Regions from separate parts of the Cohnella cellulosilytica genome, predicted to be linked through region 3. Evidence: riboswitches for the same ligand, from Rfam matches in the RefSeq annotation. Region 3 holds a riboswitch; each other region holds the start of a gene.
The links. Region 3 has a riboswitch for cyclic di-AMP ahead of ACFFT4_RS08465 (KamA family radical SAM protein). Riboswitches for the same ligand answer to the same signal wherever they lie in the genome.
Positions count from the first base shown of each region.

Region 1: linked by a shared signal. The riboswitch ahead of ACFFT4_RS23275 (TrkH family potassium uptake protein) and the one ahead of ACFFT4_RS08465 (KamA family radical SAM protein) in region 3 are both predicted to bind cyclic di-AMP.
Region 2: linked by a shared signal. The riboswitch ahead of ACFFT4_RS18700 (hypothetical protein) and the one ahead of ACFFT4_RS08465 (KamA family radical SAM protein) in region 3 are both predicted to bind cyclic di-AMP.
Region 4: linked by a shared signal. The riboswitch ahead of ACFFT4_RS02655 (resuscitation-promoting factor) and the one ahead of ACFFT4_RS08465 (KamA family radical SAM protein) in region 3 are both predicted to bind cyclic di-AMP.

Region 1 is NZ_JBHMDN010000034.1:5,317-11,014, forward strand. It holds gene ACFFT4_RS23270 (hypothetical protein) at 1-1,199, opposite strand, end outside; cyclic di-AMP (ydaO/yuaA leader) riboswitch at 1,464-1,644, shown strand; gene ACFFT4_RS23275 (TrkH family potassium uptake protein) at 1,770-3,068, shown strand; gene ACFFT4_RS23280 (potassium channel family protein) at 3,081-3,749, shown strand; gene ACFFT4_RS23285 (polysaccharide deacetylase family protein) at 3,808-4,590, shown strand; gene ACFFT4_RS23290 (3D domain-containing protein) at 4,832-5,479, opposite strand; gene ACFFT4_RS23295 (LysR family transcriptional regulator) at 5,593-5,698, opposite strand, start outside.
Region 2 is NZ_JBHMDN010000025.1:15,191-20,888, forward strand. It holds gene ACFFT4_RS18695 (sensor histidine kinase) at 1-1,090, opposite strand, end outside; cyclic di-AMP (ydaO/yuaA leader) riboswitch at 1,355-1,513, shown strand; gene ACFFT4_RS18700 (hypothetical protein) at 1,624-2,040, shown strand; gene kdpA (potassium-transporting ATPase subunit KdpA) at 2,191-3,861, shown strand; gene kdpB (potassium-transporting ATPase subunit KdpB) at 3,889-5,698, shown strand, end outside.
Region 3 is NZ_JBHMDN010000012.1:15,783-21,480, reverse strand. It holds gene ACFFT4_RS08475 (ABC transporter ATP-binding protein) at 1-1,420, shown strand, start outside; gene ACFFT4_RS08470 (AI-2E family transporter) at 2,005-3,216, opposite strand; cyclic di-AMP (ydaO/yuaA leader) riboswitch at 3,325-3,463, shown strand; gene ACFFT4_RS08465 (KamA family radical SAM protein) at 3,663-4,847, shown strand; gene ACFFT4_RS08460 (outer membrane protein assembly factor BamB family protein) at 5,132-5,698, shown strand, end outside.
Region 4 is NZ_JBHMDN010000006.1:80,806-86,503, reverse strand. It holds gene yabG (sporulation peptidase YabG) at 136-1,014, opposite strand; gene rsmA (16S rRNA (adenine(1518)-N(6)/adenine(1519)-N(6))-dimethyltransferase RsmA) at 1,104-1,979, opposite strand; gene rnmV (ribonuclease M5) at 1,985-2,536, opposite strand; gene ACFFT4_RS02655 (resuscitation-promoting factor) at 2,701-3,858, opposite strand; cyclic di-AMP (ydaO/yuaA leader) riboswitch at 4,138-4,356, opposite strand; gene ACFFT4_RS02650 (TatD family hydrolase) at 4,536-5,312, opposite strand; gene ACFFT4_RS02645 (HD domain-containing protein) at 5,339-5,698, opposite strand, start outside.

The sequences.
Region 1 (5,698 bases), on a different contig from region 3:
GAGGCGAACGCGCCCAGGCTTTTCTCCAGCAGAAGCAGGATGACGGATTGCGCGCCCAGCAAAATAAAGGCCAGGAAGTAGCCCTCCTTCATGCTCTTGAGCACCGCTTCCCCGTAGCCCGATTCCCGCCATCTCGGCCACAGCGAACGACCCATCGACTTCCACAGGCCGTCGCCGCCGACCGCCGAGAAATAAGTGAGCAGCGCCATGGCCGCGTATGTCACGAGGCTGACCGCAAGATTAAGATTGTCTCCCGGGCTGATGCCCGATTCCCACGTTCCCGCCCGCAAGCCCGGAATCATATTAAACGTCAGGCCCGCGTACAGCGCGAAAAAGACGAGCGCCAGAAAGATGCCCCTGCGATACGAAGTATGTCCGCCATGCGTTCCCGTATAAATGATAGCCAGGATGAATAGCAGCACTTGGGGCAAAATGAAGCCGAAAACCGACAATTCCGTCGCCCACCGCTCCTGCCGCTCCATGTACGCGAGGAACGGCGCGGGCAAGTCGACGCGATAGGAGACCGCTCCGCCCTGCCAGCTCGGGTAAGCGGAATCCGTCAGCCGGAAATCCGCCGGGGCTGCGACTTCCAGCACAAGCTTGGCTTCTCCGATCGCCGGCTGCCGGGAGGCGTACGCGAAGCCGCCGCCGGCGGACGTCCCGCCGGTCCATTCCCAATCGTCCGGACGGATCCCGAATGCCGACGCGTACTGCAGCGCGTTGGCCGCCTGCTCCGCCGTCGGCTGTTCCGCCGCTTCGCCGGCCGAAGCGCCGGCTGCCGCGCCAAGATGACGCCAGGCGACGAGCTCGCCCGACTCCATATGGAGCGAGACGGCCAGCGCCCCGGGCACTCCGTTTACGTACAGCTCGACGACGTAGACGTCCGTCGGAGTCGCCGCCGCCCATTGCTTGTCGTAAGCGTCCGCCAGCGCGTGTTTCGAGAAATAGCCGTTCGTTTTGCCGTCGGTCATGTGCGTGACCGTCGTCTTGCTTACGTCGGAGGCCGCGACGTTGAATTTATCCGCCGCCCATTCGATCGCCCGCTGCTCCGCTTCGCCCCTCGTGAGCACGGGAGCGGAGTTCATGGAAAACAATTGCCCGGTAACGGGAAACACTTGAATCAATAAAAACAAGACCAGTCCGACGGAGGACGCCCACACCCAGCGTCTGTCCAGCGGCAGCGGTCGATTGTCGATCATTCGGCTTCTCTCCTCGCATGCAAATCAATACAAGATAACGGATACAACGGCTTTGTTCGCGGCGTTGCCGGGATTTTCATTAAGTATCTCGCATTTTCAACGAAAATGAAAGCAAATGGAACGATAAAGACTGTCCGAGGCCGTTCCGTGCGGATAACCGCTGCTTAAATCGCTCAAACGAGCCGGATTGCCCCCATTCTGGTGTTGTTCCTCCTATTCGTTCGGACTATAATTCGGATGGTACGTCAATTCCATTCATTTCATCGAACGAAACGGCCGAATTTCCGCATCCGGAAAACGGGGGAACCAAAGGATTGCGTGTACAAGACCTATTGTATTCGAAGATCCAGGGGTGAATTCCATTCCGCGCAAGTCGCGAAGGATAGGGCAGCCTGTTCGAGCCCGAACCCGACAGCTAACCTCGTAGGCTTTATACGAACAGGAATCGCGTGCGTCGAAAGCGCTGGGTTCCAGTGCTTTTTTATTTTGCCTGAAAAGAGTAAGCCAACTGCAGAGGTGGATATTTTGTTTAAAAAAGCGGTGCGCTGGTTGTATGCTTCCCCGCCAAGAATGCTGTTATTGGGGTTTTCGATCATCATATTGGCGGGGGCGTTCCTGCTCAAGCTGCCGGTTGCTTCCGCAAGCCGGGAACCGATCTCGTTCGTCGACGCCTTGTTCACCGCGACCTCCGCGGCTTGCGTCACCGGCCTGGTCGTGTTCGACACGGGCTCTCATTTCTCCACGTTCGGCCATTGGGTCATTCTGATGCTCGTGCAGATCGGCGGGATCGGCTTCATGACGATGGCGACGCTGTTCGCGTTGATTTTGCGCAGAAGGATTTCGCTCAGGGAAAGGCTGATTTTGCAGGAGTCGTTAAATCAGGGCAGCATCGAAGGGCTTGTCCGGCTCGTGCGCAAAGTGATTTTTTACGCGCTGATGATCGAGCTGGTCGGGACCGTCCTCTATACCGTGCGCTTCGCCTTCGATATGCCGTTCGGACAGGCCGTTTACCACGGCGTCTTTCATGCGATTTCCGTGTTTAACAACGCGGGCTTCGACTTGTCCGGCAATTCCGGCAGCTTTTCCCAATACGCTTCCGACCTGTACATCAACGCCGTCTCGATGGGGCTTATCGTACTCGGAGGTTTCGGGTTTATCGTACTGGCCGACCTGTTCGAAATTCGCAGGAAGAAGAAGTTCTCCCTGCACACGAAAGTCGTTCTGAGCGTGTCCGCCGTTCTGATTGCGGTCGGAGCCGTTATCATTCTCATCTTCGAATTTACGAATACCCGCTCGATCGGGGACGAAAGCTTCGGTCACAAAGCTTTGAGCGCGCTGTTCCATTCGGTGACGACCCGCTCCGCGGGGGTGACGACCGGCGATATCGCGGATTATCGCCAGGCGACCCAGTTTTTCATGATTATTCTGATGTTTATCGGCGCTTCGCCGGGCTCCACCGGGGGCGGCATCAAGACGACGACGTTTGCCGTGCTCGTCGGGGCCGTGCTCGCGATGATCCGCGGCAAGGAGGACGTCGTGCTGTTCCGCTTCCGTCTCGCCCAGGAGCGCGTTTATAAAGCCGTAACCGTCACGCTGTTCTGTATCGGCATCGTGTTGCTGGGAACGATGATTCTGGCGACGACCGAGGACGCGAGCTTCCTGAAAATTTTGTTCGAGGCCACTTCGGCCTTCGGCACCGTCGGATTGTCGATGGGGCTTACGGGGAGTTTAACGGTAGCCGGGAAGCTGACGATCATTTTCTTGATGTTCATGGGCCGGCTGGGTCCGCTTACGCTGACGTACGCTTTGGGACCCAAACCGGGCCGGGTGCTTTATCGGCATGCCGAAGGCAAAATTATTATCGGATAAGGGCGGAGAACCATGAAATTAAATCAATTCGTCATTATCGGCCTTGGCAGATTCGGCTCCAACCTGGGCCGGGAATTGATCAGACTGGGCTATGAAGTGCTCGGCGTGGATCGGGACGAGGAGAAGGTGCAGGAGCTTTCCGGCGTGCTGACGCATACGATCGTGGCGGACGCGACGGAGGAAGAGGTTTTGCGCTCCGTGGGAGCGCGGAATTTCGACTGCGGCGTCGTGGCGATCGGCGACGATATCCAGGCCAGCATTCTGGCCACGATTCTGCTTAAGGAGCTCGGCGTCAAGAAGGTCGTGGCGAAGGCGGTGTCCGACCTGCACGGACGAGTGCTGGAGAGGATGGGCGTCGACCGGATCATCTATCCCGAGCGGGATATGGGCATACGGGTCGCGCATCAGCTCGTCTCGCCCAACCTGCTCGATTACATCGAGCTGTCCCGGAAGTATACGATCGCGGAGCTTGCGGTTCCGCGGTGCTGGTCGGGCAAATCTCTTGGAGACGTCGATTTGCGCGGCAAATTCGGCTGCAGCATCGTGGCGATCAACAAGCCGCAAGGGATGATCATCGCTCCGGCGGCCCAAGACGTTTTGGCGCAGGAGGACGTGATGGTGCTGATCGGCACGAACGATCAAATCGAGCAGTGTCAGGAATCGTTTCAGTCCGGTGAATGAAATCCATCCGGTTCGTTCAGGCTAACGTTAGATGACGAGCGGGTGGGAGGAATGGGCGATGAAGAGGGTGCGCCTTGGAATAGCGGTGACGGCGCTGGCGAGCGTCGTCGCTTTTTTGGCTTTGGGGCTTGCGCCCTCGCCGACGAACGCCGATGCGGCGAAGCCGTCCGGCAGCCGTTGGACCGAATGGGAGCGCAAGTACGAAGGCGTCTTCGTGCTGTCCGCTTCGCGGGAGTCCCGCAAAATCGCCTTGACGTTCGACGACGTGCCCGATCCGCGCTACACGCCCCGGGTGCTGGACATTTTGAAGAGGAAGGGCGTTCGCGCCAGCTTTTTCGTCGTCGGCACCCGCGCGCGCAAACATCCCGACCTGGTCAAACGAATCCATCGGGAAGGCCACGATATCGGCAACCATTCTTACAGTCATCCCGATTTTTCGAAAATGACGCTGGCGCGGGTGCAGGACCAAATTTTGCGGGCGGAAGCGGCGATCACGAGCGCGGTCGGCTTAAGGCCGAGGCTCGTTCGTCCGCCGTACGGGGAAATCGTGCCCAGGCAGCTGGAATGGGCGAAAAGACGAGGCTACACGGTCGTCAATTGGGACGTCGATTCCTCGGACTGGCGCCAGCTTAGCGCCGAGCAGGTATTTCGCAACGTGACCCGCGCGATAAAGCCGGGCTCGGTCGTGCTGATGCATGCCGGAGGCGGGGTCGGCCAAAGCCTGTCCGGAACGGTCGAAGCGCTGCCGAAAATCATCGACTGGCTGCGGGAGCACGACTACGAGCCCGTTGCGCTGACGGAGCTGCTGAACTTGCCTGAGAAGAAGGGGCAGGTAAAGTAAGGTAATGTAAAGTAAAGTAAGGGGGCAGGGGCTGTCCCTTAAGTAGGGAGAAGTATAAGATTAGCGAAGAAAAAAGTGGGCATCTATCTCCTGGAGACTGCCTCATACGATCCTGAAATCACCGATTAACGGGTTTACCATTCCCATTTCAGGATCGTATAGCATCGGAAGGAGATAGATACCCCTTGAGAACATCGATAATCATTAGGCACGACTCTTATTACTTATGGGGCATCCCCCGTTATTCCAAAACGTACACTTTGACATTCTGGAAGCCGAAGCCGGAGACGAACGAACGGGAGCCGGGAACGAAAATGTCGATTCGGTTGCCCTTGATCGCGCCGCCCGCATCGGACGCGGTGGCGGTCATGCCGCCTGCCGGAAGGCCGGAGAAGTCGTAGCCGGTAATGTACACTTTGGTGCCAAACGGAATGACGTCGGGATCGACCGCGATCGTTCCGAGCTTCAGCGGATTGCCGAAGTAGTCGACGGCGCCCCATTTGCCGTTCTCCTCGGCCGCCGCCGAGTACGCGGTCGCTTTAACGTCCAGCGCCCTGGAGAAGGCGAGCGATTGACCGGAAACAGTCGTCACCGCCTGCGTCTTCTGAACTGCGGACTTGGAAGCGGCCGTCATCGTCTTGTTCGCGGCGGGAGCGGCGGGAATGACCAGCTTCAGGCCGGCGTAGATGTTAAGCGGATCGATGGCGGGATTCGCGTCCATCAACTGCTGCAAAGGGAGATTCAACTGTTGGGAAAGCTTCCAGAACGTATCGGAATCCTTCGCCGTATAGGTCGAAGCCGCATGGGCGGTCAGGCCCGGAAGCGCGATAGCCGCGCCCAGGGCAAGCGCGGCCGAGCGCGCGCCGATTGTTTTCCAACGGATAGTCATGGTATTTTCCTCCTGAACAAATTGGGGATAGCCCCGACTCGTTGTAAAAGGTACCATAGCCAATCGTCGGATAACAGAGGAAAGATCAGGAAGGCGCGGCGGGTGAGAATTCTCTAAGATTCCTTGCTCCGCGCCGATTTGCGGTTAAAGTAGGCGCTTGTCTCCTCGATCAGATAACGCGTCGAAGGGGCGAGCCAGGCCGGATCGCCGTGAATCAGA
Region 2 (5,698 bases), on a different contig from region 3:
CCAGCATCTGCTCCAGCAGAATCTCGTCGCCGACGATAAGGGGCGCCGGCTCGGAGATATGAACGCGGAGGCTGCGGCGCTGCTGGAATTCCTTTACGCGCGACAGCGCAATCCCCAGCAGATCCTCGATGTCGCACCAAGTTTTGTTCAGCCGCAGCATTCCGCTTTCCAGCCGGACCATGTGCAGCAGGTTGACGACCAGTCTGTTCATGCGCAGCGCTCCGTCGCGAATCGTATACAGCAGCTCCGTCCGATCCGCGGAGCTGAGCAGCTGCTCGCTCTCGATCAGACCGGTGGCCGCGCCGATAATGGCCGCCAAAGGAGTTCTCAGCTCATGGGACACGGAATCCAGCACGGCGGCGCGGAGCCGCTCCGATTCCGCGGTCAGATGGGCGATTTTCGCTTCTTCGGCCAGCTTTATACGGGCGACGGCGCCGGCGGCAAGCCCGCCTACGGCGTCCATCAATCGGCGCCGCTCTATCGTAAATTCCCCATCCTCGTCGCTGCGCCGTCTAAATTGGATGAGCCCGTAGCCGCGGTCTTCGCTCCGCAGGAGAACGTCATAACTCAGGGGACCGTCCGAGGCCGCCGCCTCGTCGTCCAGGCGAATCGAAGCTTCGATGCCCATGCTTGCGGAAATCTGTCTGGCAATCGTGGCGGACAAGTCGTCGATCGTCGACACGGCGCCCAATTGCTTGCTGAGCGCATAGAGTATCGCGGTGTGAGCCTCCCGCTGCTCGGCAAGATGGACCTGCTGCTTCAGCTTGACGGCCAGACCGGCCGTCAATCCGGCCACGAGCAGGAAGACGCCGAAAGAGATCAAGTATCGCAAGTCGGCCACGGAGAAGCTGAGGACGGGCGGGATAAAAAAAAGATCGAACGACAATACGCCCAACACCGCCGCATAATAAGCGGGCCTCAGTCCCCAGCGCACCGAACTGAGCAGCACCGGCAGCAAATACAGCAGCACGATATTGTCCAGATCGAAGACGAGCCCGAACCGATGCAGGAAATAAGTCATCGCCGCAATCAACGCGGCGATGAAGACATAGATCCGGACGGACGTCCATAACGATTGCGGACCGCACATTTTCTCCCCCTCCGTTCTCCTCTAGGTTACTGTAAAAAAGAGATCAAATAAACCGTTTGCAGGTGTAAAAATCGCATAAAAACGATTTACAGCGCATCGCGGCGAGAGTATGATTCAGAGCGAACGGAGGAACGGACGGCGTGACGACCGCTTGTGTGAGAGCAGGCGGGCGTCACGATCGGCCCCCTGCCGTCGATGAGCAGCAGGAGGAGGCGGGACGACTCTCACCGTCCGAAATCCGCAGCTGCAAGCCAAGTTTCATTTTTAGTACGTTCGCTGAATCCTATGCAGTTTTGGGAGCGGGGGAACCAACGGAGGCCGGAACGCAGGCCTCATGGGGTGAATCGCCGGATGTTCCGGCGTAGGGCGACTCTTACGCCCGAATCCGTCAGCTAACCTCGTAAGCGTCTGAAGAGAGGCAACGATTGTCACGGCCGGACACGGTTTGTTTTTCCGTGCTGAGGAGCTGACGAAAGGGACCTCTTTTTCGCAGCTCTTTTTTTGTTGCCCGCGAACAAGGTGGAGGAGAGGGTATGACATCCCGCGAGGATTGGATTGTAGTATACCCGGGAAATGACGCCGGGGAACAATTTATCGAGTCGTTGATTCGGGAACGCTTGCCCTTTGCGGCCGCAGCCGTCAACGAAGGGCAGAGGGCGAGACTGGCGAGATCGGGAGTGCCTTGTTTGAGCGAGGCGGTCGACGCGGCGCTCCCGCGCTCGCGCATACCGGAGCTGCCGATCGGCAGGGTTTATTTGTTCGAGGACGGCCTTCCTGCATGCTGCCGGCTCATCCGGCTGTTCCGTTCATGGACGGGAAGACCGATTTACGTCATTACGCAGGGGAGCAACTTCCGAGCGATTTACAGGGAGATCGGCGCCGATTACGTGATTCATACGAACGGCAGCGACGTTTCTTTTTTGATCCCGCATGAAAACCATATCGGATAACGGGGGGAACGGTATAAATGGACATCGGAATGGCGGCGCTGACGGCGGCGTTAACGATAGCAATGCTTGGACTTCTCTCGTGGGCGGGGCGCGTCGTCGGGGAAGAAAGCGCGAAAAAATGACGGAGCTAATAAAAAGGAGCTATTTACGATGAGCGAATGGGTATCCATTGTCACGACGCTGCTGCTCGCGGGATTGCTGGCCCGCCCGGCCGGCCTGTATCTGGTCAAGGCGTTCGGCGCGGAGCCGACCGGGCTGGACAGATGGTTCGGTCCGGCGGAGAAGCTGCTTTACCGCGTCGGGGGCGTCAGGCAGGAGTCACAGACCTGGAAAAAATACGCCGCTTCCGCGCTAATCGTCAACGGTGCGATGATCTTGCTGGTTTACGTTGTTTTCCGCACGCAGAGCGGCTTGCCATTGAATCCGGGCGGCATCGGCAGCATGGAGCCGACGCTGGCCTTCCATACGGCGGTCAGCTTTATGACCAACACGAATCTGCAGCATTACGGCGGCGAGAGCGGTCTGTCGTATTTGTCGCAGATGATCGGAATCGTATTTATGATGTTTACCGCGTCGGGGACCGGACTTGCCGTCGTCATGGCTTTTATGCGGGCGTTGTCCGGCAGGCCGATCGGCAGCTTCCATGTCGACTTGATCCGTTCCGTTACGAGGGTTCTGCTCCCGATCTCTATCGCGGCGGCCGTGATCTTCGTCGCGTTGGGGGTGCCGCAGACGTTGGAGCCGGCCGCGGCCGCGCAGACGCTGCAGGGAGGAGAGCAGGCGATCGCCCGCGGTCCGATGGCCTCCTTCTTGTCGATCAAGGAGCTGGGCAATAACGGCGGAGGCTTCATGGGCGTCAATTCCGCGCATCCGTTCGAAAACCCGGGCGCGATCAGCAATCTGCTGCAGATCGTCCTGATGCTGCTGCTCCCCACGTCGCTGCCGTTCGCTTACGGCCGGATGGTCGGCAATGCTAAGCAGGGCCGCGTATTATTCGCCTCGATGGCGATACTGTTCATCGCGATGCTGGGCATCTCGCTCGCCGCCGAGCACGCGGGCAATCCGGCGCTGAACGCACTCGGTCTTCAGCAGGGGCAGGGCAGCATGGAGGGCAAGGAAACGCGCTTCGGCATCGCGCAGTCCGCGCTGTATTCCGTCGTCACGACCGCATCGGAGACGGGCGCCGTCAACGCGATGCACGATTCGCTGACGCCGATCGGCGGGCTGGCGACGATCGCCAATATGATGCTCAATACGGTATTCGGCGGTGTCGGAGCGGGCTTCATGAACGTGCTGATGTACGCGATGATCGGCGTTTTCCTGTCGGGATTGATGGTCGGGCGAACGCCCGAGTTTCTCGGCAAGAAGCTGGAGGGCAAGGAGATGAAGCTGATCGCGCTGACGCTGCTCGTTCCGCCGTTTCTTATACTGGTCCCGACGGCCGTCGCCCTAATCGCTTATCCCGGCACGCTGTCCAATCCGGGCTTTCACGGATTGACCCAGGCGCTGTACGAATATACGTCGTCCGCCAGCAACAACGGCTCGGGATTCGAAGGACTGGACGATAATACGCCGTTTTGGAACATTTCCACGGGACTTGTCATGTACGTCGGCCGTTATTTCCCGATCGTGACGCTGCTGGCGGTTGCCGGTTCGCTGGGGGCGAAGAAGCCGGTGCCGGAGACGAGCGGCACGTTCCGCACGGATACCGGACTGTTCGCGGCGGTATTGCTCGGCGCGGTGCTTATCGTCGGCGCGCTTACCTTCTTTCCGAGCCTTGTACTCGGACCGATCGCCGAACAATTGACGCTAAAGCCTTAGCTGCTTTCTGGAGAGGAGAGACCTGCAATGCATGGAACGAAAGCCTTACTGAACGGAGAGATCTTGCGGCAAGCGCTCAAGGAGTCCGTACTGAAGCTTGATCCGCGGGTCATGATCCGCAATCCGATCATGTTCGTGGTGGAAATCGGTTTTGTCGCGACGCTGCCGCTCGCATGGATGCCGGATGCCTTCGGCGGCGGATCGCCGGTCTGGTTCAATATCGCGGTGTCGATCGTTTTGCTGGTCACCGTGCTGTTCGCCAACTTTGCCGAGGCTTTGGCCGAAGGAAGAGGCAAGGCGCAGGCCGACTCGCTAAAGCGGTCGAAAAAGGAGACCACCGCGTATAAAGTAACGGGAGGCGCCGTCAAGCAGGTGCCGTCGACCGAGCTGCGCAAGGGCGATATCGTCGTTGTCGGGCAGGGCCAGTGGATTCCCGGCGACGGCGAGGTGATCGAAGGACTCGCCTCGGTGGACGAATCGGCGATCACCGGGGAATCGGCGCCGGTCATCAAGGAGGCGGGCGGAGATTTCAACTCGGTGACGGGGGGAACGAGGGTGCTCAGCGACCGAATTAAGGTGCGCATTACGAGCGATCCCGGAGAATCGTTCCTCGATCGGATGATCTCACTCGTGGAGGGCGCGAAGCGGCAAAAAACGCCTAACGAGATCGCGCTCGGCACGGTGCTGACCAGTCTGACGCTGATCTTCATGATTGTTGTCGTCACGCTGCCGTTTTACGGCCGCTATTTGAACGTGGAGCTGGAAGTTCCGGTATTGATCGCTCTGCTCGTCTGCCTCATTCCGACGACGATCGGCGGGCTGCTGTCGGCCATCGGCATTGCCGGGATGGACCGGGTGACCCGGTTCAACGTTCTGGCGATGTCGGGCAAGGCGGTGGAGGCCGCGGGCGATATCAATACGATCATTCTGGACAAAACGGGCACGATTACGTACGGAAACCGGATGGCGAGCGAGTTCATTCCCGTCGGCGGAGCGACGGAGGAAGAGACGGCGTTGTGGGCGGTCGTCGGCTCGCTGAAGGACGAAACTCCGGAAGGACGTTCGATTCTGGAATTGGCGAGCAGAAAAAATTGGACCCGCGACGAGAGGCTGACGGAGGAGGGAAGCTTCGTCGAGTTCAAAGCCGAGACGCGCATGAGCGGCGTGGATTTGAAGGACGGCCGCAAGGTGCGCAAGGGCGCGGTCGACGCGATTCGGAAATGGGCGATTGCGCAGGGCGGGACCGTTCCCGCCGACCTGCAAGCCCGCGGAGACCAGGTCGCGTCTGCGGGCGGCACTCCGCTTGCGGTAGCTGTGGACGATCGAATTTACGGCATCGTTTATTTGAAGGATACGGTCAAGCCGGGCATGCGCGAGCGCTTCGAGCAGCTGCGGCGAATGGGCATCAGGACGATTATGTGCACGGGAGACAACCCGCTGACCGCCGCCACGATCGCGAACGAGGCCGGCGTCGACGATTATATCGCGGAGAGCAAGCCGGAGGACAAGATCGCGGTCATTCGCCGCGAGCAGGCCGAGGGCAAGCTGGTCGCGATGACCGGCGACGGCACGAACGACGCGCCGGCGCTGGCGCAGGCGGACGTGGGCATCGCGATGAACAGCGGCACGGCCGCGGCGAAGGAAGCAGCCAATATGGTTGATCTGGATTCCGATCCGTCCAAAATCATCGAAGTGATCGCGATCGGCAAGCAGCTGCTGATGACGCGCGGCGCGTTGACGACGTTCAGCATCGCGAACGATATCGCCAAATATTTCGCGATTGTTCCGGCGATGTTTATGACGGCCATTCCGCAGATGGAGGCGTTAAACGTCATGC
Region 3 (5,698 bases):
GTCGTTCCGCTTCTTCGACAACCATAAAACCGGTCATCTCGTCGGCCGGGTGACGAACGATTTGAACGACATCGGGGAGATCGCGCACCACGGGCCGGAGGATATTTTCATCGCGATTATGACGCTTGCGGGCTCCTTTACGCTGATGGCCTACATCAACCTGGAGCTGGCTCTGCTGACGTTCGTGATCATTCCGTTCATGGCTTGGCTGATCATCCTGTTCGGAGGCCGCATGACGAATACGTACCGGCGGCTGTTCGGCAACGTAGGCAGCTTTAACGCCCGCATCGAGGAGAACGTCGGCGGCATTCGCGTCGTGCAGTCGTTCGCGAACGAGGAGCACGAGAAGAAGCTGTTCGCGGTCGACAACAGCAATTTCCGCGAGACGAAGCTGCTCGCCTACAAGACGATGGCGAAGAGCTTCTCGGTCAGTTATATGCTGATGCGTCTTATTACGATATTCGTAATGGTGTGCGGCGCGTGGTTTTTCATCGACGGCAGAATCGAGCTGGGGGAATTTATGGCGTTCCTGCTGCTGTCGAACATTTTCTTCCGGCCGATCGAGAAGATCAACGCCGTCATCGAGAGCTATCCGAAGGGGATCGCCGGATTCAAGCGCTACGTCGAGATCATTGACACGGAGCCGGACATTCGGGACGCCAAGGACGCCGTGGAGGCCGATACGCTGCGCGGAGACATCCGCTTCGAGAACGTCTCGTTCGGCTACGAGGAAGGCCGAGACGTGCTGAAGGGCGTGAATCTGTCCGTTCGGGCGGGCGAGACGGTCGCCTTCGTCGGCCCTTCGGGCGCCGGGAAGACGACGATCTGCAGCCTGCTGCCGCGGTTCTACGATGTCACCGGCGGACGCATTACCGTCGACGGCAAGGATATCCGCAACCTGACGCTGAAGTCGCTGCGCAGAAATATCGGCATCGTACAGCAGGACGTCTTCCTGTTCTCCGGCTCGATCCGCGAGAACATCGCTTACGGCGATCTGAAGGCGACCGACGAGCAGGTGTGGGAGGCGGCGAGACGGGCTTCGCTGGAGGAGATGATCAAGCAGCTGCCGGAAGGCATGAACACGATCATCGGCGAACGCGGCGTCAAGCTGTCCGGCGGCCAGAAGCAGCGGATGGCGATCGCGCGGATGTTCCTGAAGAACCCGCCGATCCTTATTTTGGACGAAGCGACGTCGGCGCTGGACACCGAGACCGAAGCGGCGATCCAGCAGTCGCTGGCCGAGCTGTCCGTCGGCCGCACGACGCTTGTCATCGCGCACCGATTGGCGACGATCAAGAACGCGGACCGCATTATCGTCGTCGACGAGAACGGCATCGCCGAGCAGGGCAGCCACCAGGACCTGATCGCGTCCGGCGGCATCTACAGCAGGCTGCACCAAGCGCAGTACCAGCACGCTTAAAGCTTTCGGTTTCGCTCGCGGCATCATTTATCGCCATGGAAAGAGCGCATCTATCTCCCGGGGAAAACCGGAAGGTAGATGCGCTATTTTTGGCTTTTGCAGTCGGAAATCCACTATGTGACATGAGATGTTCTAAAGAATCGGTCATCGTCGCACGAATCTCCGCAAATTGGCTTGAGATGTTCTAAGGAATCGGTCATCGCCCCACGAAACTCCGCAAATTGGCTTGGGATGTTCTAAGGAATCGGTCATCGCCCCACGAAACTCCGGAAATTGGCTCGAGATGTTCTAAAGAATCGGTTATCGTCGCACGAAACTCCGCAAATTGGCCCGAGATGTTCTAAGGAATCGGTCATCGTCGCACGAAACTCCGCAATCTGGCTTGAGATGTTCCAAAGAATCGGTTATCGTCGCACGAATCTCCGCAAATTGGCTTGAGATGTTCTAAGGAATCGGTCATCGCACCCTCGCCAAATCCGTCGTCGTTGCTTGCGGGGCAGACTTGGCAGGCGCCCGGACGCCGAAACCAACCCTTTCTCCGAAACCGGCTCTTCCGTCAGAATCAACCCATCCTCCGAACCCAGCTATTCCGCCGGATTTATCGAGTCGACCGAATCCGCCGGGTCCGCCGTCCCCTGCGGAGGCGATGCGGCGGGCGCGGGAGAAGCTTCCTCATACAGCCTCGTACGCTGCTTGAACCAGCGGAACAGATGCGTGCAGATGACTTTCAGAATGGCGTATCCCGGAACGGCCAGAATGATGCCGAGCATGCCGAACAGATTGCCGGCCGTAATAATGACGAAGATGATCGTAATCGGATGAACGTGCATCGACTTGCCCATAATTTGCGGCGAAATGAATTTGCCTTCGACCAATTGAACGATCGTCCAGATGACGATCATCTTGAGCAGCATGATCGGGGAGGTCATCATGGCGACGATCAGCGCGGGGGTGATGGCGATCGCCGGCCCAAGATACGGCACGATGCTCGTACAGGCGGCGATGACCGCGAGCACGAGAGAGTAGTCCAGTCCGATGATCAGGTAGCCGATATAGAGAAGCACACCGATGCAGGCGCTCACGATAATTTGCCCGCGAATGTACGAGCTGACCTGGTGGTTCATCTCGAGCATGACTCCGAAGGAACGGTTTCTCAGCCGCGATGGCACGAAGCCGAGCACGAACGGGGCCAGCTTTTTCCGGTCCTTGAGCAGATAGAACAGAATGAACGGCACCGTAATGATCGCGAGCACCGTCTCCGTTATTTTGCCGACCAGGCTGCCGATTCCCGACCAGGCGTTGCTCAGAATCGCCGAAGCCCGCTCCGAGAAGTCGTCGACGACCTTCGCCGTGTCGATGCCAAGCATGTTCTGCAATTGGTTGAAATATTCGTTGCCGATCAGCTCTTCGAATTTCAGCTGCGCGTCCTGACTGTAGGTCGGGAATTGCACGATCAGGCTGGAGATTTGCTGGCTGAGCAGCGGCACGACTTTCATAACGATCAGCGTAAGCACCGTGAGAATGACCAGATAGAGGCCGACGATGGAGTAGACGCGCTTGATCTTGAGCCGCTCCAAGTAATCGACGATCGGGTTAAGCAGATAATAGACGACTCCGGTCAGCATGAACGGGAGAAAGACGGTTTCGAGGACGACGATAAACGGATGGAAGACGTACGAGATTTTGTCCAATACGAGAATGTTGAGCCCGATCAGCAAAATGACGACCAGGAACAGGACGAATTTGCGGTCGATCAGCCCTTTGAGACCGTCCGATAGTTTGCGAGCGCTCTGCATGAGTGTTCCCCCTTCTTTCTTCCATTGTAACCGACGCGAATCCCGTCGGACAAATCGGTCCGAACCGGGCTTTTCCGACGGTTGACAGGGCGGGAGGAATTCATTTATAGTTAGATTATGCTTAGTTTCCGGAAACTTCCGGAAAGCGGGGGAACCATTCAATTGGGGCGAATCGTTCATGCGAACGTAGGGAACCATCTATCCCGAGCCCGTCAGCTAACCTCGTTTGCACTGGATGGGTCGGATTGTCTATGCGCAGATAAACTGCTCATTCTTTTGACCCGTTGAGGGTCTTTTTGCGTCTTTATGGACCCTAGTTCGCCGGCAGGGATGGTCTGCCGCGCGCGGGGTCTATTTTTTATCTATGGAAGGAAGGGGGCCGGCGGGGGGCTTGGAACGGATTCGTTCTCGAATTCGACTGAATATACGCGGAGGAGGAAGGCCGAATGGCGCAACCAAAGTATATCACCGATATCGGAAAAATCTCTCACATCCCCGAGGAACAACGTGAGAAGCTGAAGCGGATTACCGATAAGTTCGTGTTTCGGGTAAATGAGTATTATTTGAATCTGATCGATTGGAACGATCCGCACGATCCGATCCGCAAGCTGGTCATTCCCAACGAAGGAGAGCTGGCGGAATACGGGCGCTGGGACGCCTCCGACGAGGATACGAACTACGTCGTCAAAGGCTGCCAGCACAAATATTCGTCGACCGCGCTGCTGATCGTCTCGGAGGTGTGCGGGGCCTACTGCCGCTACTGCTTCCGCAAACGGCTGTTCCGCAACGACGTCAAGGAAGCGACCTCGGACATCGAGCCGGGCCTGCAGTACATCGCCAATCATCCGGAGATCAGCAACGTGCTGCTGACCGGCGGCGACAGCCTTATTTTGGCGACCCCTAAACTGCGCGCGATTTTGCATAGATTGCGCGAGATCGACCATGTGAAGATTATTCGGCTCGGCTCGAAGATCCCCGTCTTTAATCCGATGCGGATTTACGAGGACGAAGAGCTGCTGGAGACGATCCGCGAATTTTCCGACGCCAACAAGCGAATCTACGTAATGGCGCATATCAACCATCCGCGCGAAATTACGCCGGAAGCGGTGCGGGGATTCCAGGCGCTGCACGACGCCGGGGCGATCGTCGTCAACCAGACGCCGGTGCTGCGGGGCATCAACGACGATCCGGAGGTGCTTGGCGAGCTGCTCGACCGTCTGAGCTGGGCGGGCGTAACGCCCTACTATTTCTTCGTGAATCGCCCGGTTGCAGGCAACGGCGACTTCGTGCTGCCGCTGGCCAGAGTGTACGAGATCGTCGAGCAGGCGAAAGCGCGCACGTCCGGGCTCGGCAAGCGCGTCCGCCTGTCGATGAGCCATACGTCCGGCAAAATCGAAATCCTGGCAATCGAGGATGGCAAAGCCTATCTCAAGTACCATCAATCCCGCGACGGAAATTACGGCAAGTTCATGACGCTGGACTGTCCCGACGACGCGGCCTGGTTCGACGATCTTCCGGGAAGCGAGCGCTACTGGAAGAAGCCGGCGAAGCGGACGAAGGACGTCGTGTCCGTGAACGAGCTGCCGGACGTTCCGCGCAAGCGGGAGAGAAGGGCGGAAGTGCCGAGCTGACGTTCCCGAGCGGCCGGCAAAGCCGAAGCCGAAGCGTCTATTTTGCGGCGGACGCCCCGGCCGAAAAAATCGCGTATTCCCAGCCCCGACCCCTTGAAGGACCGACCCGCGCCCGCCGGAGATTAACCTCTCCGGAAGCGCCGGAGTCGGTCCTTTCGCGTATTCCGCTCGGTTGCAACCGAATGCGACAAAGGTCCCGCGGTTTCCCGACGAGCGTTTGACAAGCTTTTCGTCCGCGTGCGGGTACAATCTATTCATTCCAACGGATGGGGGAATGAATAGGGATGGCATGGGGGAGAAAAACGGTCGTATTCCTGCTGGCGATCGGGCTTGCGGCGCAGAGCAGCGCGGAGGCGGGCGCCCTTCGCTCCGGGCAATGGAGCGGCAAGCCGGCGGGCTCTCAAGCTTTTCCCGAAGCGTATACAGAGATCGCGGGCGTGCTGGGCTTTCGCGGCGGGGGGGAGCGAAGCGCCCCGTCTTACGGCACCGCGGAGCTGCGGACGTATCGCCCGAAGATCGTCTGGGAGAAAAAGACGAAGAGCAGCTCATGGGGAGGAGGCGCCGGGTGGACGGGACAGCCGGCCATCGTCAGATGGTCGCCGGAGGTGCTGCGCGCGATGAACGTCAAGGAGAAGTTTCGCGCCAAGCCGGATTTTACGGAAGTGATCTACGCCTCGCTGGACGGCTGCGTCTATTTCCTGGAGCTGGAGACGGGGGAAGAGACGAGAAGCCCGATCAAGGTCGGCAATCCGATTAAAGGCAGCGTGTCCGTCGACGCGCGGGGATATCCGCTGCTCTACGTCGGCGAGGGCATTCCCGAGAACGGAACGATCGGCTTTAATTTGTACAGC
Region 4 (5,698 bases), on a different contig from region 3:
CTTTCCCTGTAAATTATAACTAATAACAGAGAAGGTGTCAAATGAATCAAAATATTATATCAACGATGAGGATTTACTGTCAACGGTCATTTTCCTTGAGATGATCGTGTTTTTTCGAATCCGCCTTATTTTTTGTCACAAAACGTTCACATTTTGCTCCGTATTGGCCGCTTTCAAATTCGGTACGCCGATCCGATAACGCCCCATCGTCTCGATCCCTCCCACGCCCTGCCTGCCACTGATCGTATGCGCGATCACGTCGGAGATGTTGATCGTGTCGCGGAACGGCGTAAACGCCGCGCGTACGGCCACGTAGACGGGGTCGAGCGCATGGATCATAATCCGGCCCGGGGAGCTGGCGAAGTTGGCCCCGGCTTGCAGCAGCGCCTCGAAGTGGGACTGACAAGCGCCCGCGACGACGACCAGCGAGTCCCGGTTGCGCTCGTAATCCCGCGCCACGTTCACGGCGTGCACGAAGTTTAACGAGTTTTTGTAGCTGCCGAGCTGCTGCAGGTCCTGCTGCTGCTTCAGCACGCCGTCATGGCCCGTAATGACGACGATGTCCGGATGGACCTGGGGAAGCATGCGCATCAGCACGTGCGGCATTTGCGATTCGTGGCAGTGAACGCCTTCCGCCGGCACCTTCAGCTGCCCGTAGACCTGCATGCTTTTCTTGAGATAATTCGGGTCGCCGTCCAGATGCAGCACCTTGCCCGGCATTTCAAAGAACGGCTGTCTGCGGTCGTCCGGCGCGGTCATCAATCCGATGCGGCCGAACTGCCGGTTCCGGGCCTCGCTGATTTTGCGCAGCGATTCGTTCGCTTTAATTCGCGCCTGGCGCGATCCTCCGAGCTCGTCGGGGTTGCGCACCGTCTGAAGATCCTCGATCGGGGCATCCGCCAGCAGGCGGTAGTCCGTTCCTCTAAGTACGGCTTGCTGCGCGGCGAATGCCGCAACCCGGAACAATACGTCCCCGCCATAGGATTTCCGTACGACCAGATCCCCCTGCTTCATAGGCCACTCACCTCTCCGTCTATCCTATGGAGCCCGGAGACGATGGGTGCGCGTCCGGGAAACCGGATTTGCCCGGGGACAACGTCCGGCTATCCGAGCATGCCGCTGCCGCTCAGAGCCTCGCAGACGGCCGCGAACTCTTCGAGGGACAGCGTCTCGGCCCGACGTTCCGGCTGAACGCCGACCGCTCTGAGCAGCTCTCCGAGCTCGGCCTTGCGCTCCTTGCCCGACAGGGCGGACAGATTGTTGGCCAGCGTCTTGCGCCGCTGCGCGAACGACGTCTGCACGACGCGGAAGAACTTCTCCTCGTCCGCCACGCGAACGGCCGGCTCCGGCCGCCGCTTCAGCTTGATGACCGCCGAGTCCACGTTGGGCTCGGGGATGAAGGACTTGCCGGGTACGACGCAGACCAATTCCGGCTCGCAGTAATACTGCACGGCGATGCTCAGACTGCCGTAATCCTTGCCGCCGGGCTTGGCGGACATTCTCACAGCGACCTCCTTCTGCACCATCACGACGATGTTCTCGATCGGCAGCTTGTCCTCCAGCAGCTTCATGACAATCGGAGTCGTCACGTAATACGGCAGATTGGCCACGACGCTGACGCCCGCCAGGCCCGCGAACCGTTCCTGCCAGAGCGCGCGCAGATCGGTCTTCAGAATATCGCCGTGCACGATGCCGACATTCCCGTAAGGGGCCATCACGTCCTCCAGAATGGGGATGAGGCGCCGGTCGATCTCCACGGCGGTCACCCTGCCGGCGGCCTTGGCGAGCCTCTCCGTCAGCGAGCCGATCCCCGGACCGACCTCCAGCGCTCCGCGGGTTTCGTCCAGCTGCGCCGCCGCTATAATCCGGTCGAGCACGCTGCCGTCAATCAGGAAGTTCTGCCCAAGGCTCTTCTTGAACGTAAATCCGTGCCGGCGTATAATCTCCCGCGTCCGGTTCGATGTGGCGATCTCTTGCATGGTCTCTATCGTCCTTCCCGCTCCAACCGTTCCAGCGCCGCTTGAAACTCGGCTTTCGTAATCCGGAACATCAGGCATCTCTTGTAAAATTGTTTGCCGTTCGCATAGCCGATGCCCAGAAGCTCGCCCATGCGCTCTCTGCGGCTTGCGGACGCGGCGTGAACGATCAAGCCCGCCTCCAGCAGGTCGGTCCATGCGATCTCCGCGGGCTCTTCCGCGTCCGTCTCCGGCCCGCGCACCCGCTCCAGCGCGCGGCGGATCGCTTCGTCGGCCGCATGCTCCACGCCGATGCCCCCGCGGCCTCGCGCCTCGTCCTTCGTCAGGAAGGCGTGCTTGCACCCCGGCACGCGCTCCGCGACGATCTTGCGAATACGCTCTCCGGGGGCGTCCGGATCGGTGAGCACGATCACGCCTCTGCGGGCCTGCGCCAGCTCGATCCGCGCGAGCACGTCCTCCCCGATCGCCGAGCCTCCCGTTTCGATCGTATCGGCGCCCACGGCCCGCCTCACCGCCGTCGTATCGTCCTTGCCCTCCACGACAATCATTTCTCGAATCATCCGACTTCATTCCGCCTTTATCCTGTGCGTTCCTTCAAGCGTATACGAGATTGGGAAGGAGGGCAAGTCCGGAACCCGCGCTCCTTCCTAACGCAAATCGGGAAGAAGCCCTAGGGCTCCTTCCCGACGCTATGCCGTATGGAATTGGCGTGCGGCCGCCGCGGTCAATCCGCGGAAGGCTTGACCGGACCGATCACGTAGACCGTGTATCCGCGTTTCAGCCCAAACTTGTTGGCATACTTCTCGCTGTCGTAGTACACGTCGATCTTCTTCCCCTTGACGGCGCTGCCCGTATCTTCGGCCCGGCGGAAGCCGATTCCGTCGATATAGACCCACCAGCCCAGGGGAATGACCTTCGGATCGACGGCGATCGTGCGCCCTTCCTTGACGGTCGTTCCGGAACGGGTAATGCCGTAGCCCTCGTCTCCCTTGGATTTGCCGGTAGAAGCAAATCCCGCGGAATACGCGGTCAGCGTAACGTTGTTCAGCATCCGTTTCACTTTGACGCTCTTGCCGTTCAGCTTGACGACTTGGGCTTCGGCCGCCGTCGGAGGTCCGCTGAACGACGCGATCGCCACTTCGGCCTTCTTCTTCGTTCCGACCGCGACGACCTGCTGTACGGCAGGCTTGGCGATCGTCTTCCCGACCGTCTCCTCGCTGACCAGCTGGCCGTCCTCGTAGACCTTCTCGGTCTTGTAGACGACGACGCCTTTCTGGCCTTCGGTGACGACCTTCGTCTTGCCTTCTTCGAGGTCGGCGTTCTTCTGTTCCACGACCTTGAAGGCGATCGGGCGCCGGGTCTCTGTAACCTCTTTGCGCACGCGGACGACCGACACGGTCATCCCTTCCCTCAAGGGGCTGTCCGCTTCCGGCACAATCCGGTCGTGCTCGGACAGCTTAAGGTTTAACGATTCGATGACTCCCCCAACCGTATCTTCGGTTGAATAAGCGACTTGCTGCTTGCCATCCGCCTGGATCATGACGCCTACCGCGCGATCGATGACGAGCCGGCTTCCTTCTTGCAGAGGATCCACGGCCGCCATGGAGAGGCGATCGTTGGGCCCGATGTAAATATCCTGCTCTTCGAGCAATCCGAGAACGTTCGAGGTGGTCGTGGACACGACCTTCGAAATGCCGTTGTCGACAATCGTGATGCTTTTGGTCGCCGCCTTCTGCAGCAGCGAGACGAACATGATGGTGATGGCAAAGACGAGAACCGCGGCCAATAGTGCGGCGCGCAGATGCTCATGCTTCCAACGCAGTGCGAAAAGCTTGCCGGTCGGTCGTGGATCATGGGTTTCCTGAACAGGAATTGCGCCCATATCTCGTTCCTCCTTCATAGCCCCGCCGTCGACTGTAAAACATGATGTTGTCTGACGCGACTAATCCAAAATGGTTAACGACACTTGGCGAGCAGTCCCGAAACTTTCGCGATTTCGGGCCGATCGGTCAAGCGCCGCCTTCCCCAGTTCAGAATACTCACATGAGAGCTCGTTGCCCGAAGCAGTTGTGTCTGCAACACAAAAAGCCATCGAGACAGAGGATCTGTTCGTGGCTTCCGCATGATTGGAATAAGCTAAGAAATGTAGCGGCACGAGGGCGACCTCTCTCTATCACGCTTGCGGGGTTAGCTGTCGGATTCGGGCAAAGAGAGTTGCCCTAACGGCTGCATGCCCGACGCGTCACTCAGATAAAGCCGTCGTCTCGGCACTTGCCGTATTCACCCCAAGATTGCTCGGACCGCATTGGACGCTCTGTCTGAATCGTCGCCGCGTTGGGTCCCCCACTCTTCCGTTCGGAAGATTAAGCGCACTGGAAAAGGAATGTCATATTCAAACTTTCTGATGATGATCATAACCTCTCGGCGATCACGGTGTAAAGACGGCTCATCCGACGAATTTGCCCGTTTTTACGGAAAATCAAATGGAACCTCGGCAATTCCCGCAGCAAATGCCAGTTTTTCCTTGGAACCAGTCCGTTTTACTCCCTATTCTTCCGTTTATCTCGTTATCCCAAAACAGCGCCGGGCGTTTCCGCTTGTAATTTCTGCAAGCTCCTCCAAAGAAATGCCTTTAATTTCGGCCGCCGCCTCGGCGACCAGGCGTACGTAAGCGGACTCATTTCGCTTCCCTCGATGGGGGTGCGGAGTCAAATACGGAGCATCGGTTTCGATCAGCAATCGGTCCATGGGAACCCTTTCCAGCACCTCTTTGGGAACGCGCGCATTTTTGAACGTGACCGGTCCGCCGAAGGAAATATGGAAATTCATATCCAGGCATTGCTTGGCCGTCTCCCAGCTGCCCGAGAAGCAGTGCATAATGCCTCCGACCTCGGCGGCCTGCTCCTCCTTCAGCAGCTTCAGGACGTCTTCGTGCGCGTCGCGATTGTGAATGACGATCGGCTTGCCGATCCGCCGGGCCAGGCGAATCTGTTCGCGGAACACCGTATGCTGAACTTCCTTCGGCGAAGTGTCCCAATAATAATCCAGCCCGATTTCTCCGATGGCCACGACCTTCGGATGCGTGGTGCACAGCCGTTCGATCCAGAGCAGGTCCTCTTCCAGCCTCATGTCGGCGGCATCGGTCGGATGCCAGCCAACGGCGGCGTAGATAAACGGGTATTTCTCCGCCAGCTCCAGCGTCGACGGGATCGTCTCGCGGTTAAATCCGATATTGACGATGGTGTCTACACCGGCTTCCAGCGCGCGCTGGATCATTTGTTCGCGATCGTTGTCGAATTTGCCGGAGTCGAGATGGGCGTGCGTGTCGATAAGCATGTCGATTCATATCCTCTTTTCTACTATTATATAGACAACCTGGAGCGCGTCTCGGCGCTGAGAAAACGGGCGTGGGGCAAGATCCGTTCCTCTGGGTAATAAATGTAGTATTTGCCGCGGTGCAGGCCGGCGATGGAACGAATAATGTCGGATTGGACCGAGATTTCCGTCAATTCCTCGCGCTTGTCCAGCAGCAGGATCGGCGGCTTCTCCTTGCCGCCCGGATGGGCACCCGGCTTGTAGACGTCGTACGGGGAATCCTCGGGCGTATCGACTTCCATATGGTAGGACGGATCGAGACCGATGCTTTGCCACTGATGACGCACGTCCCGGAGCCATTCCCCGTCCTCCTCGGTCAGCGGCGCGTATTTGTACAGCCGCCGGTC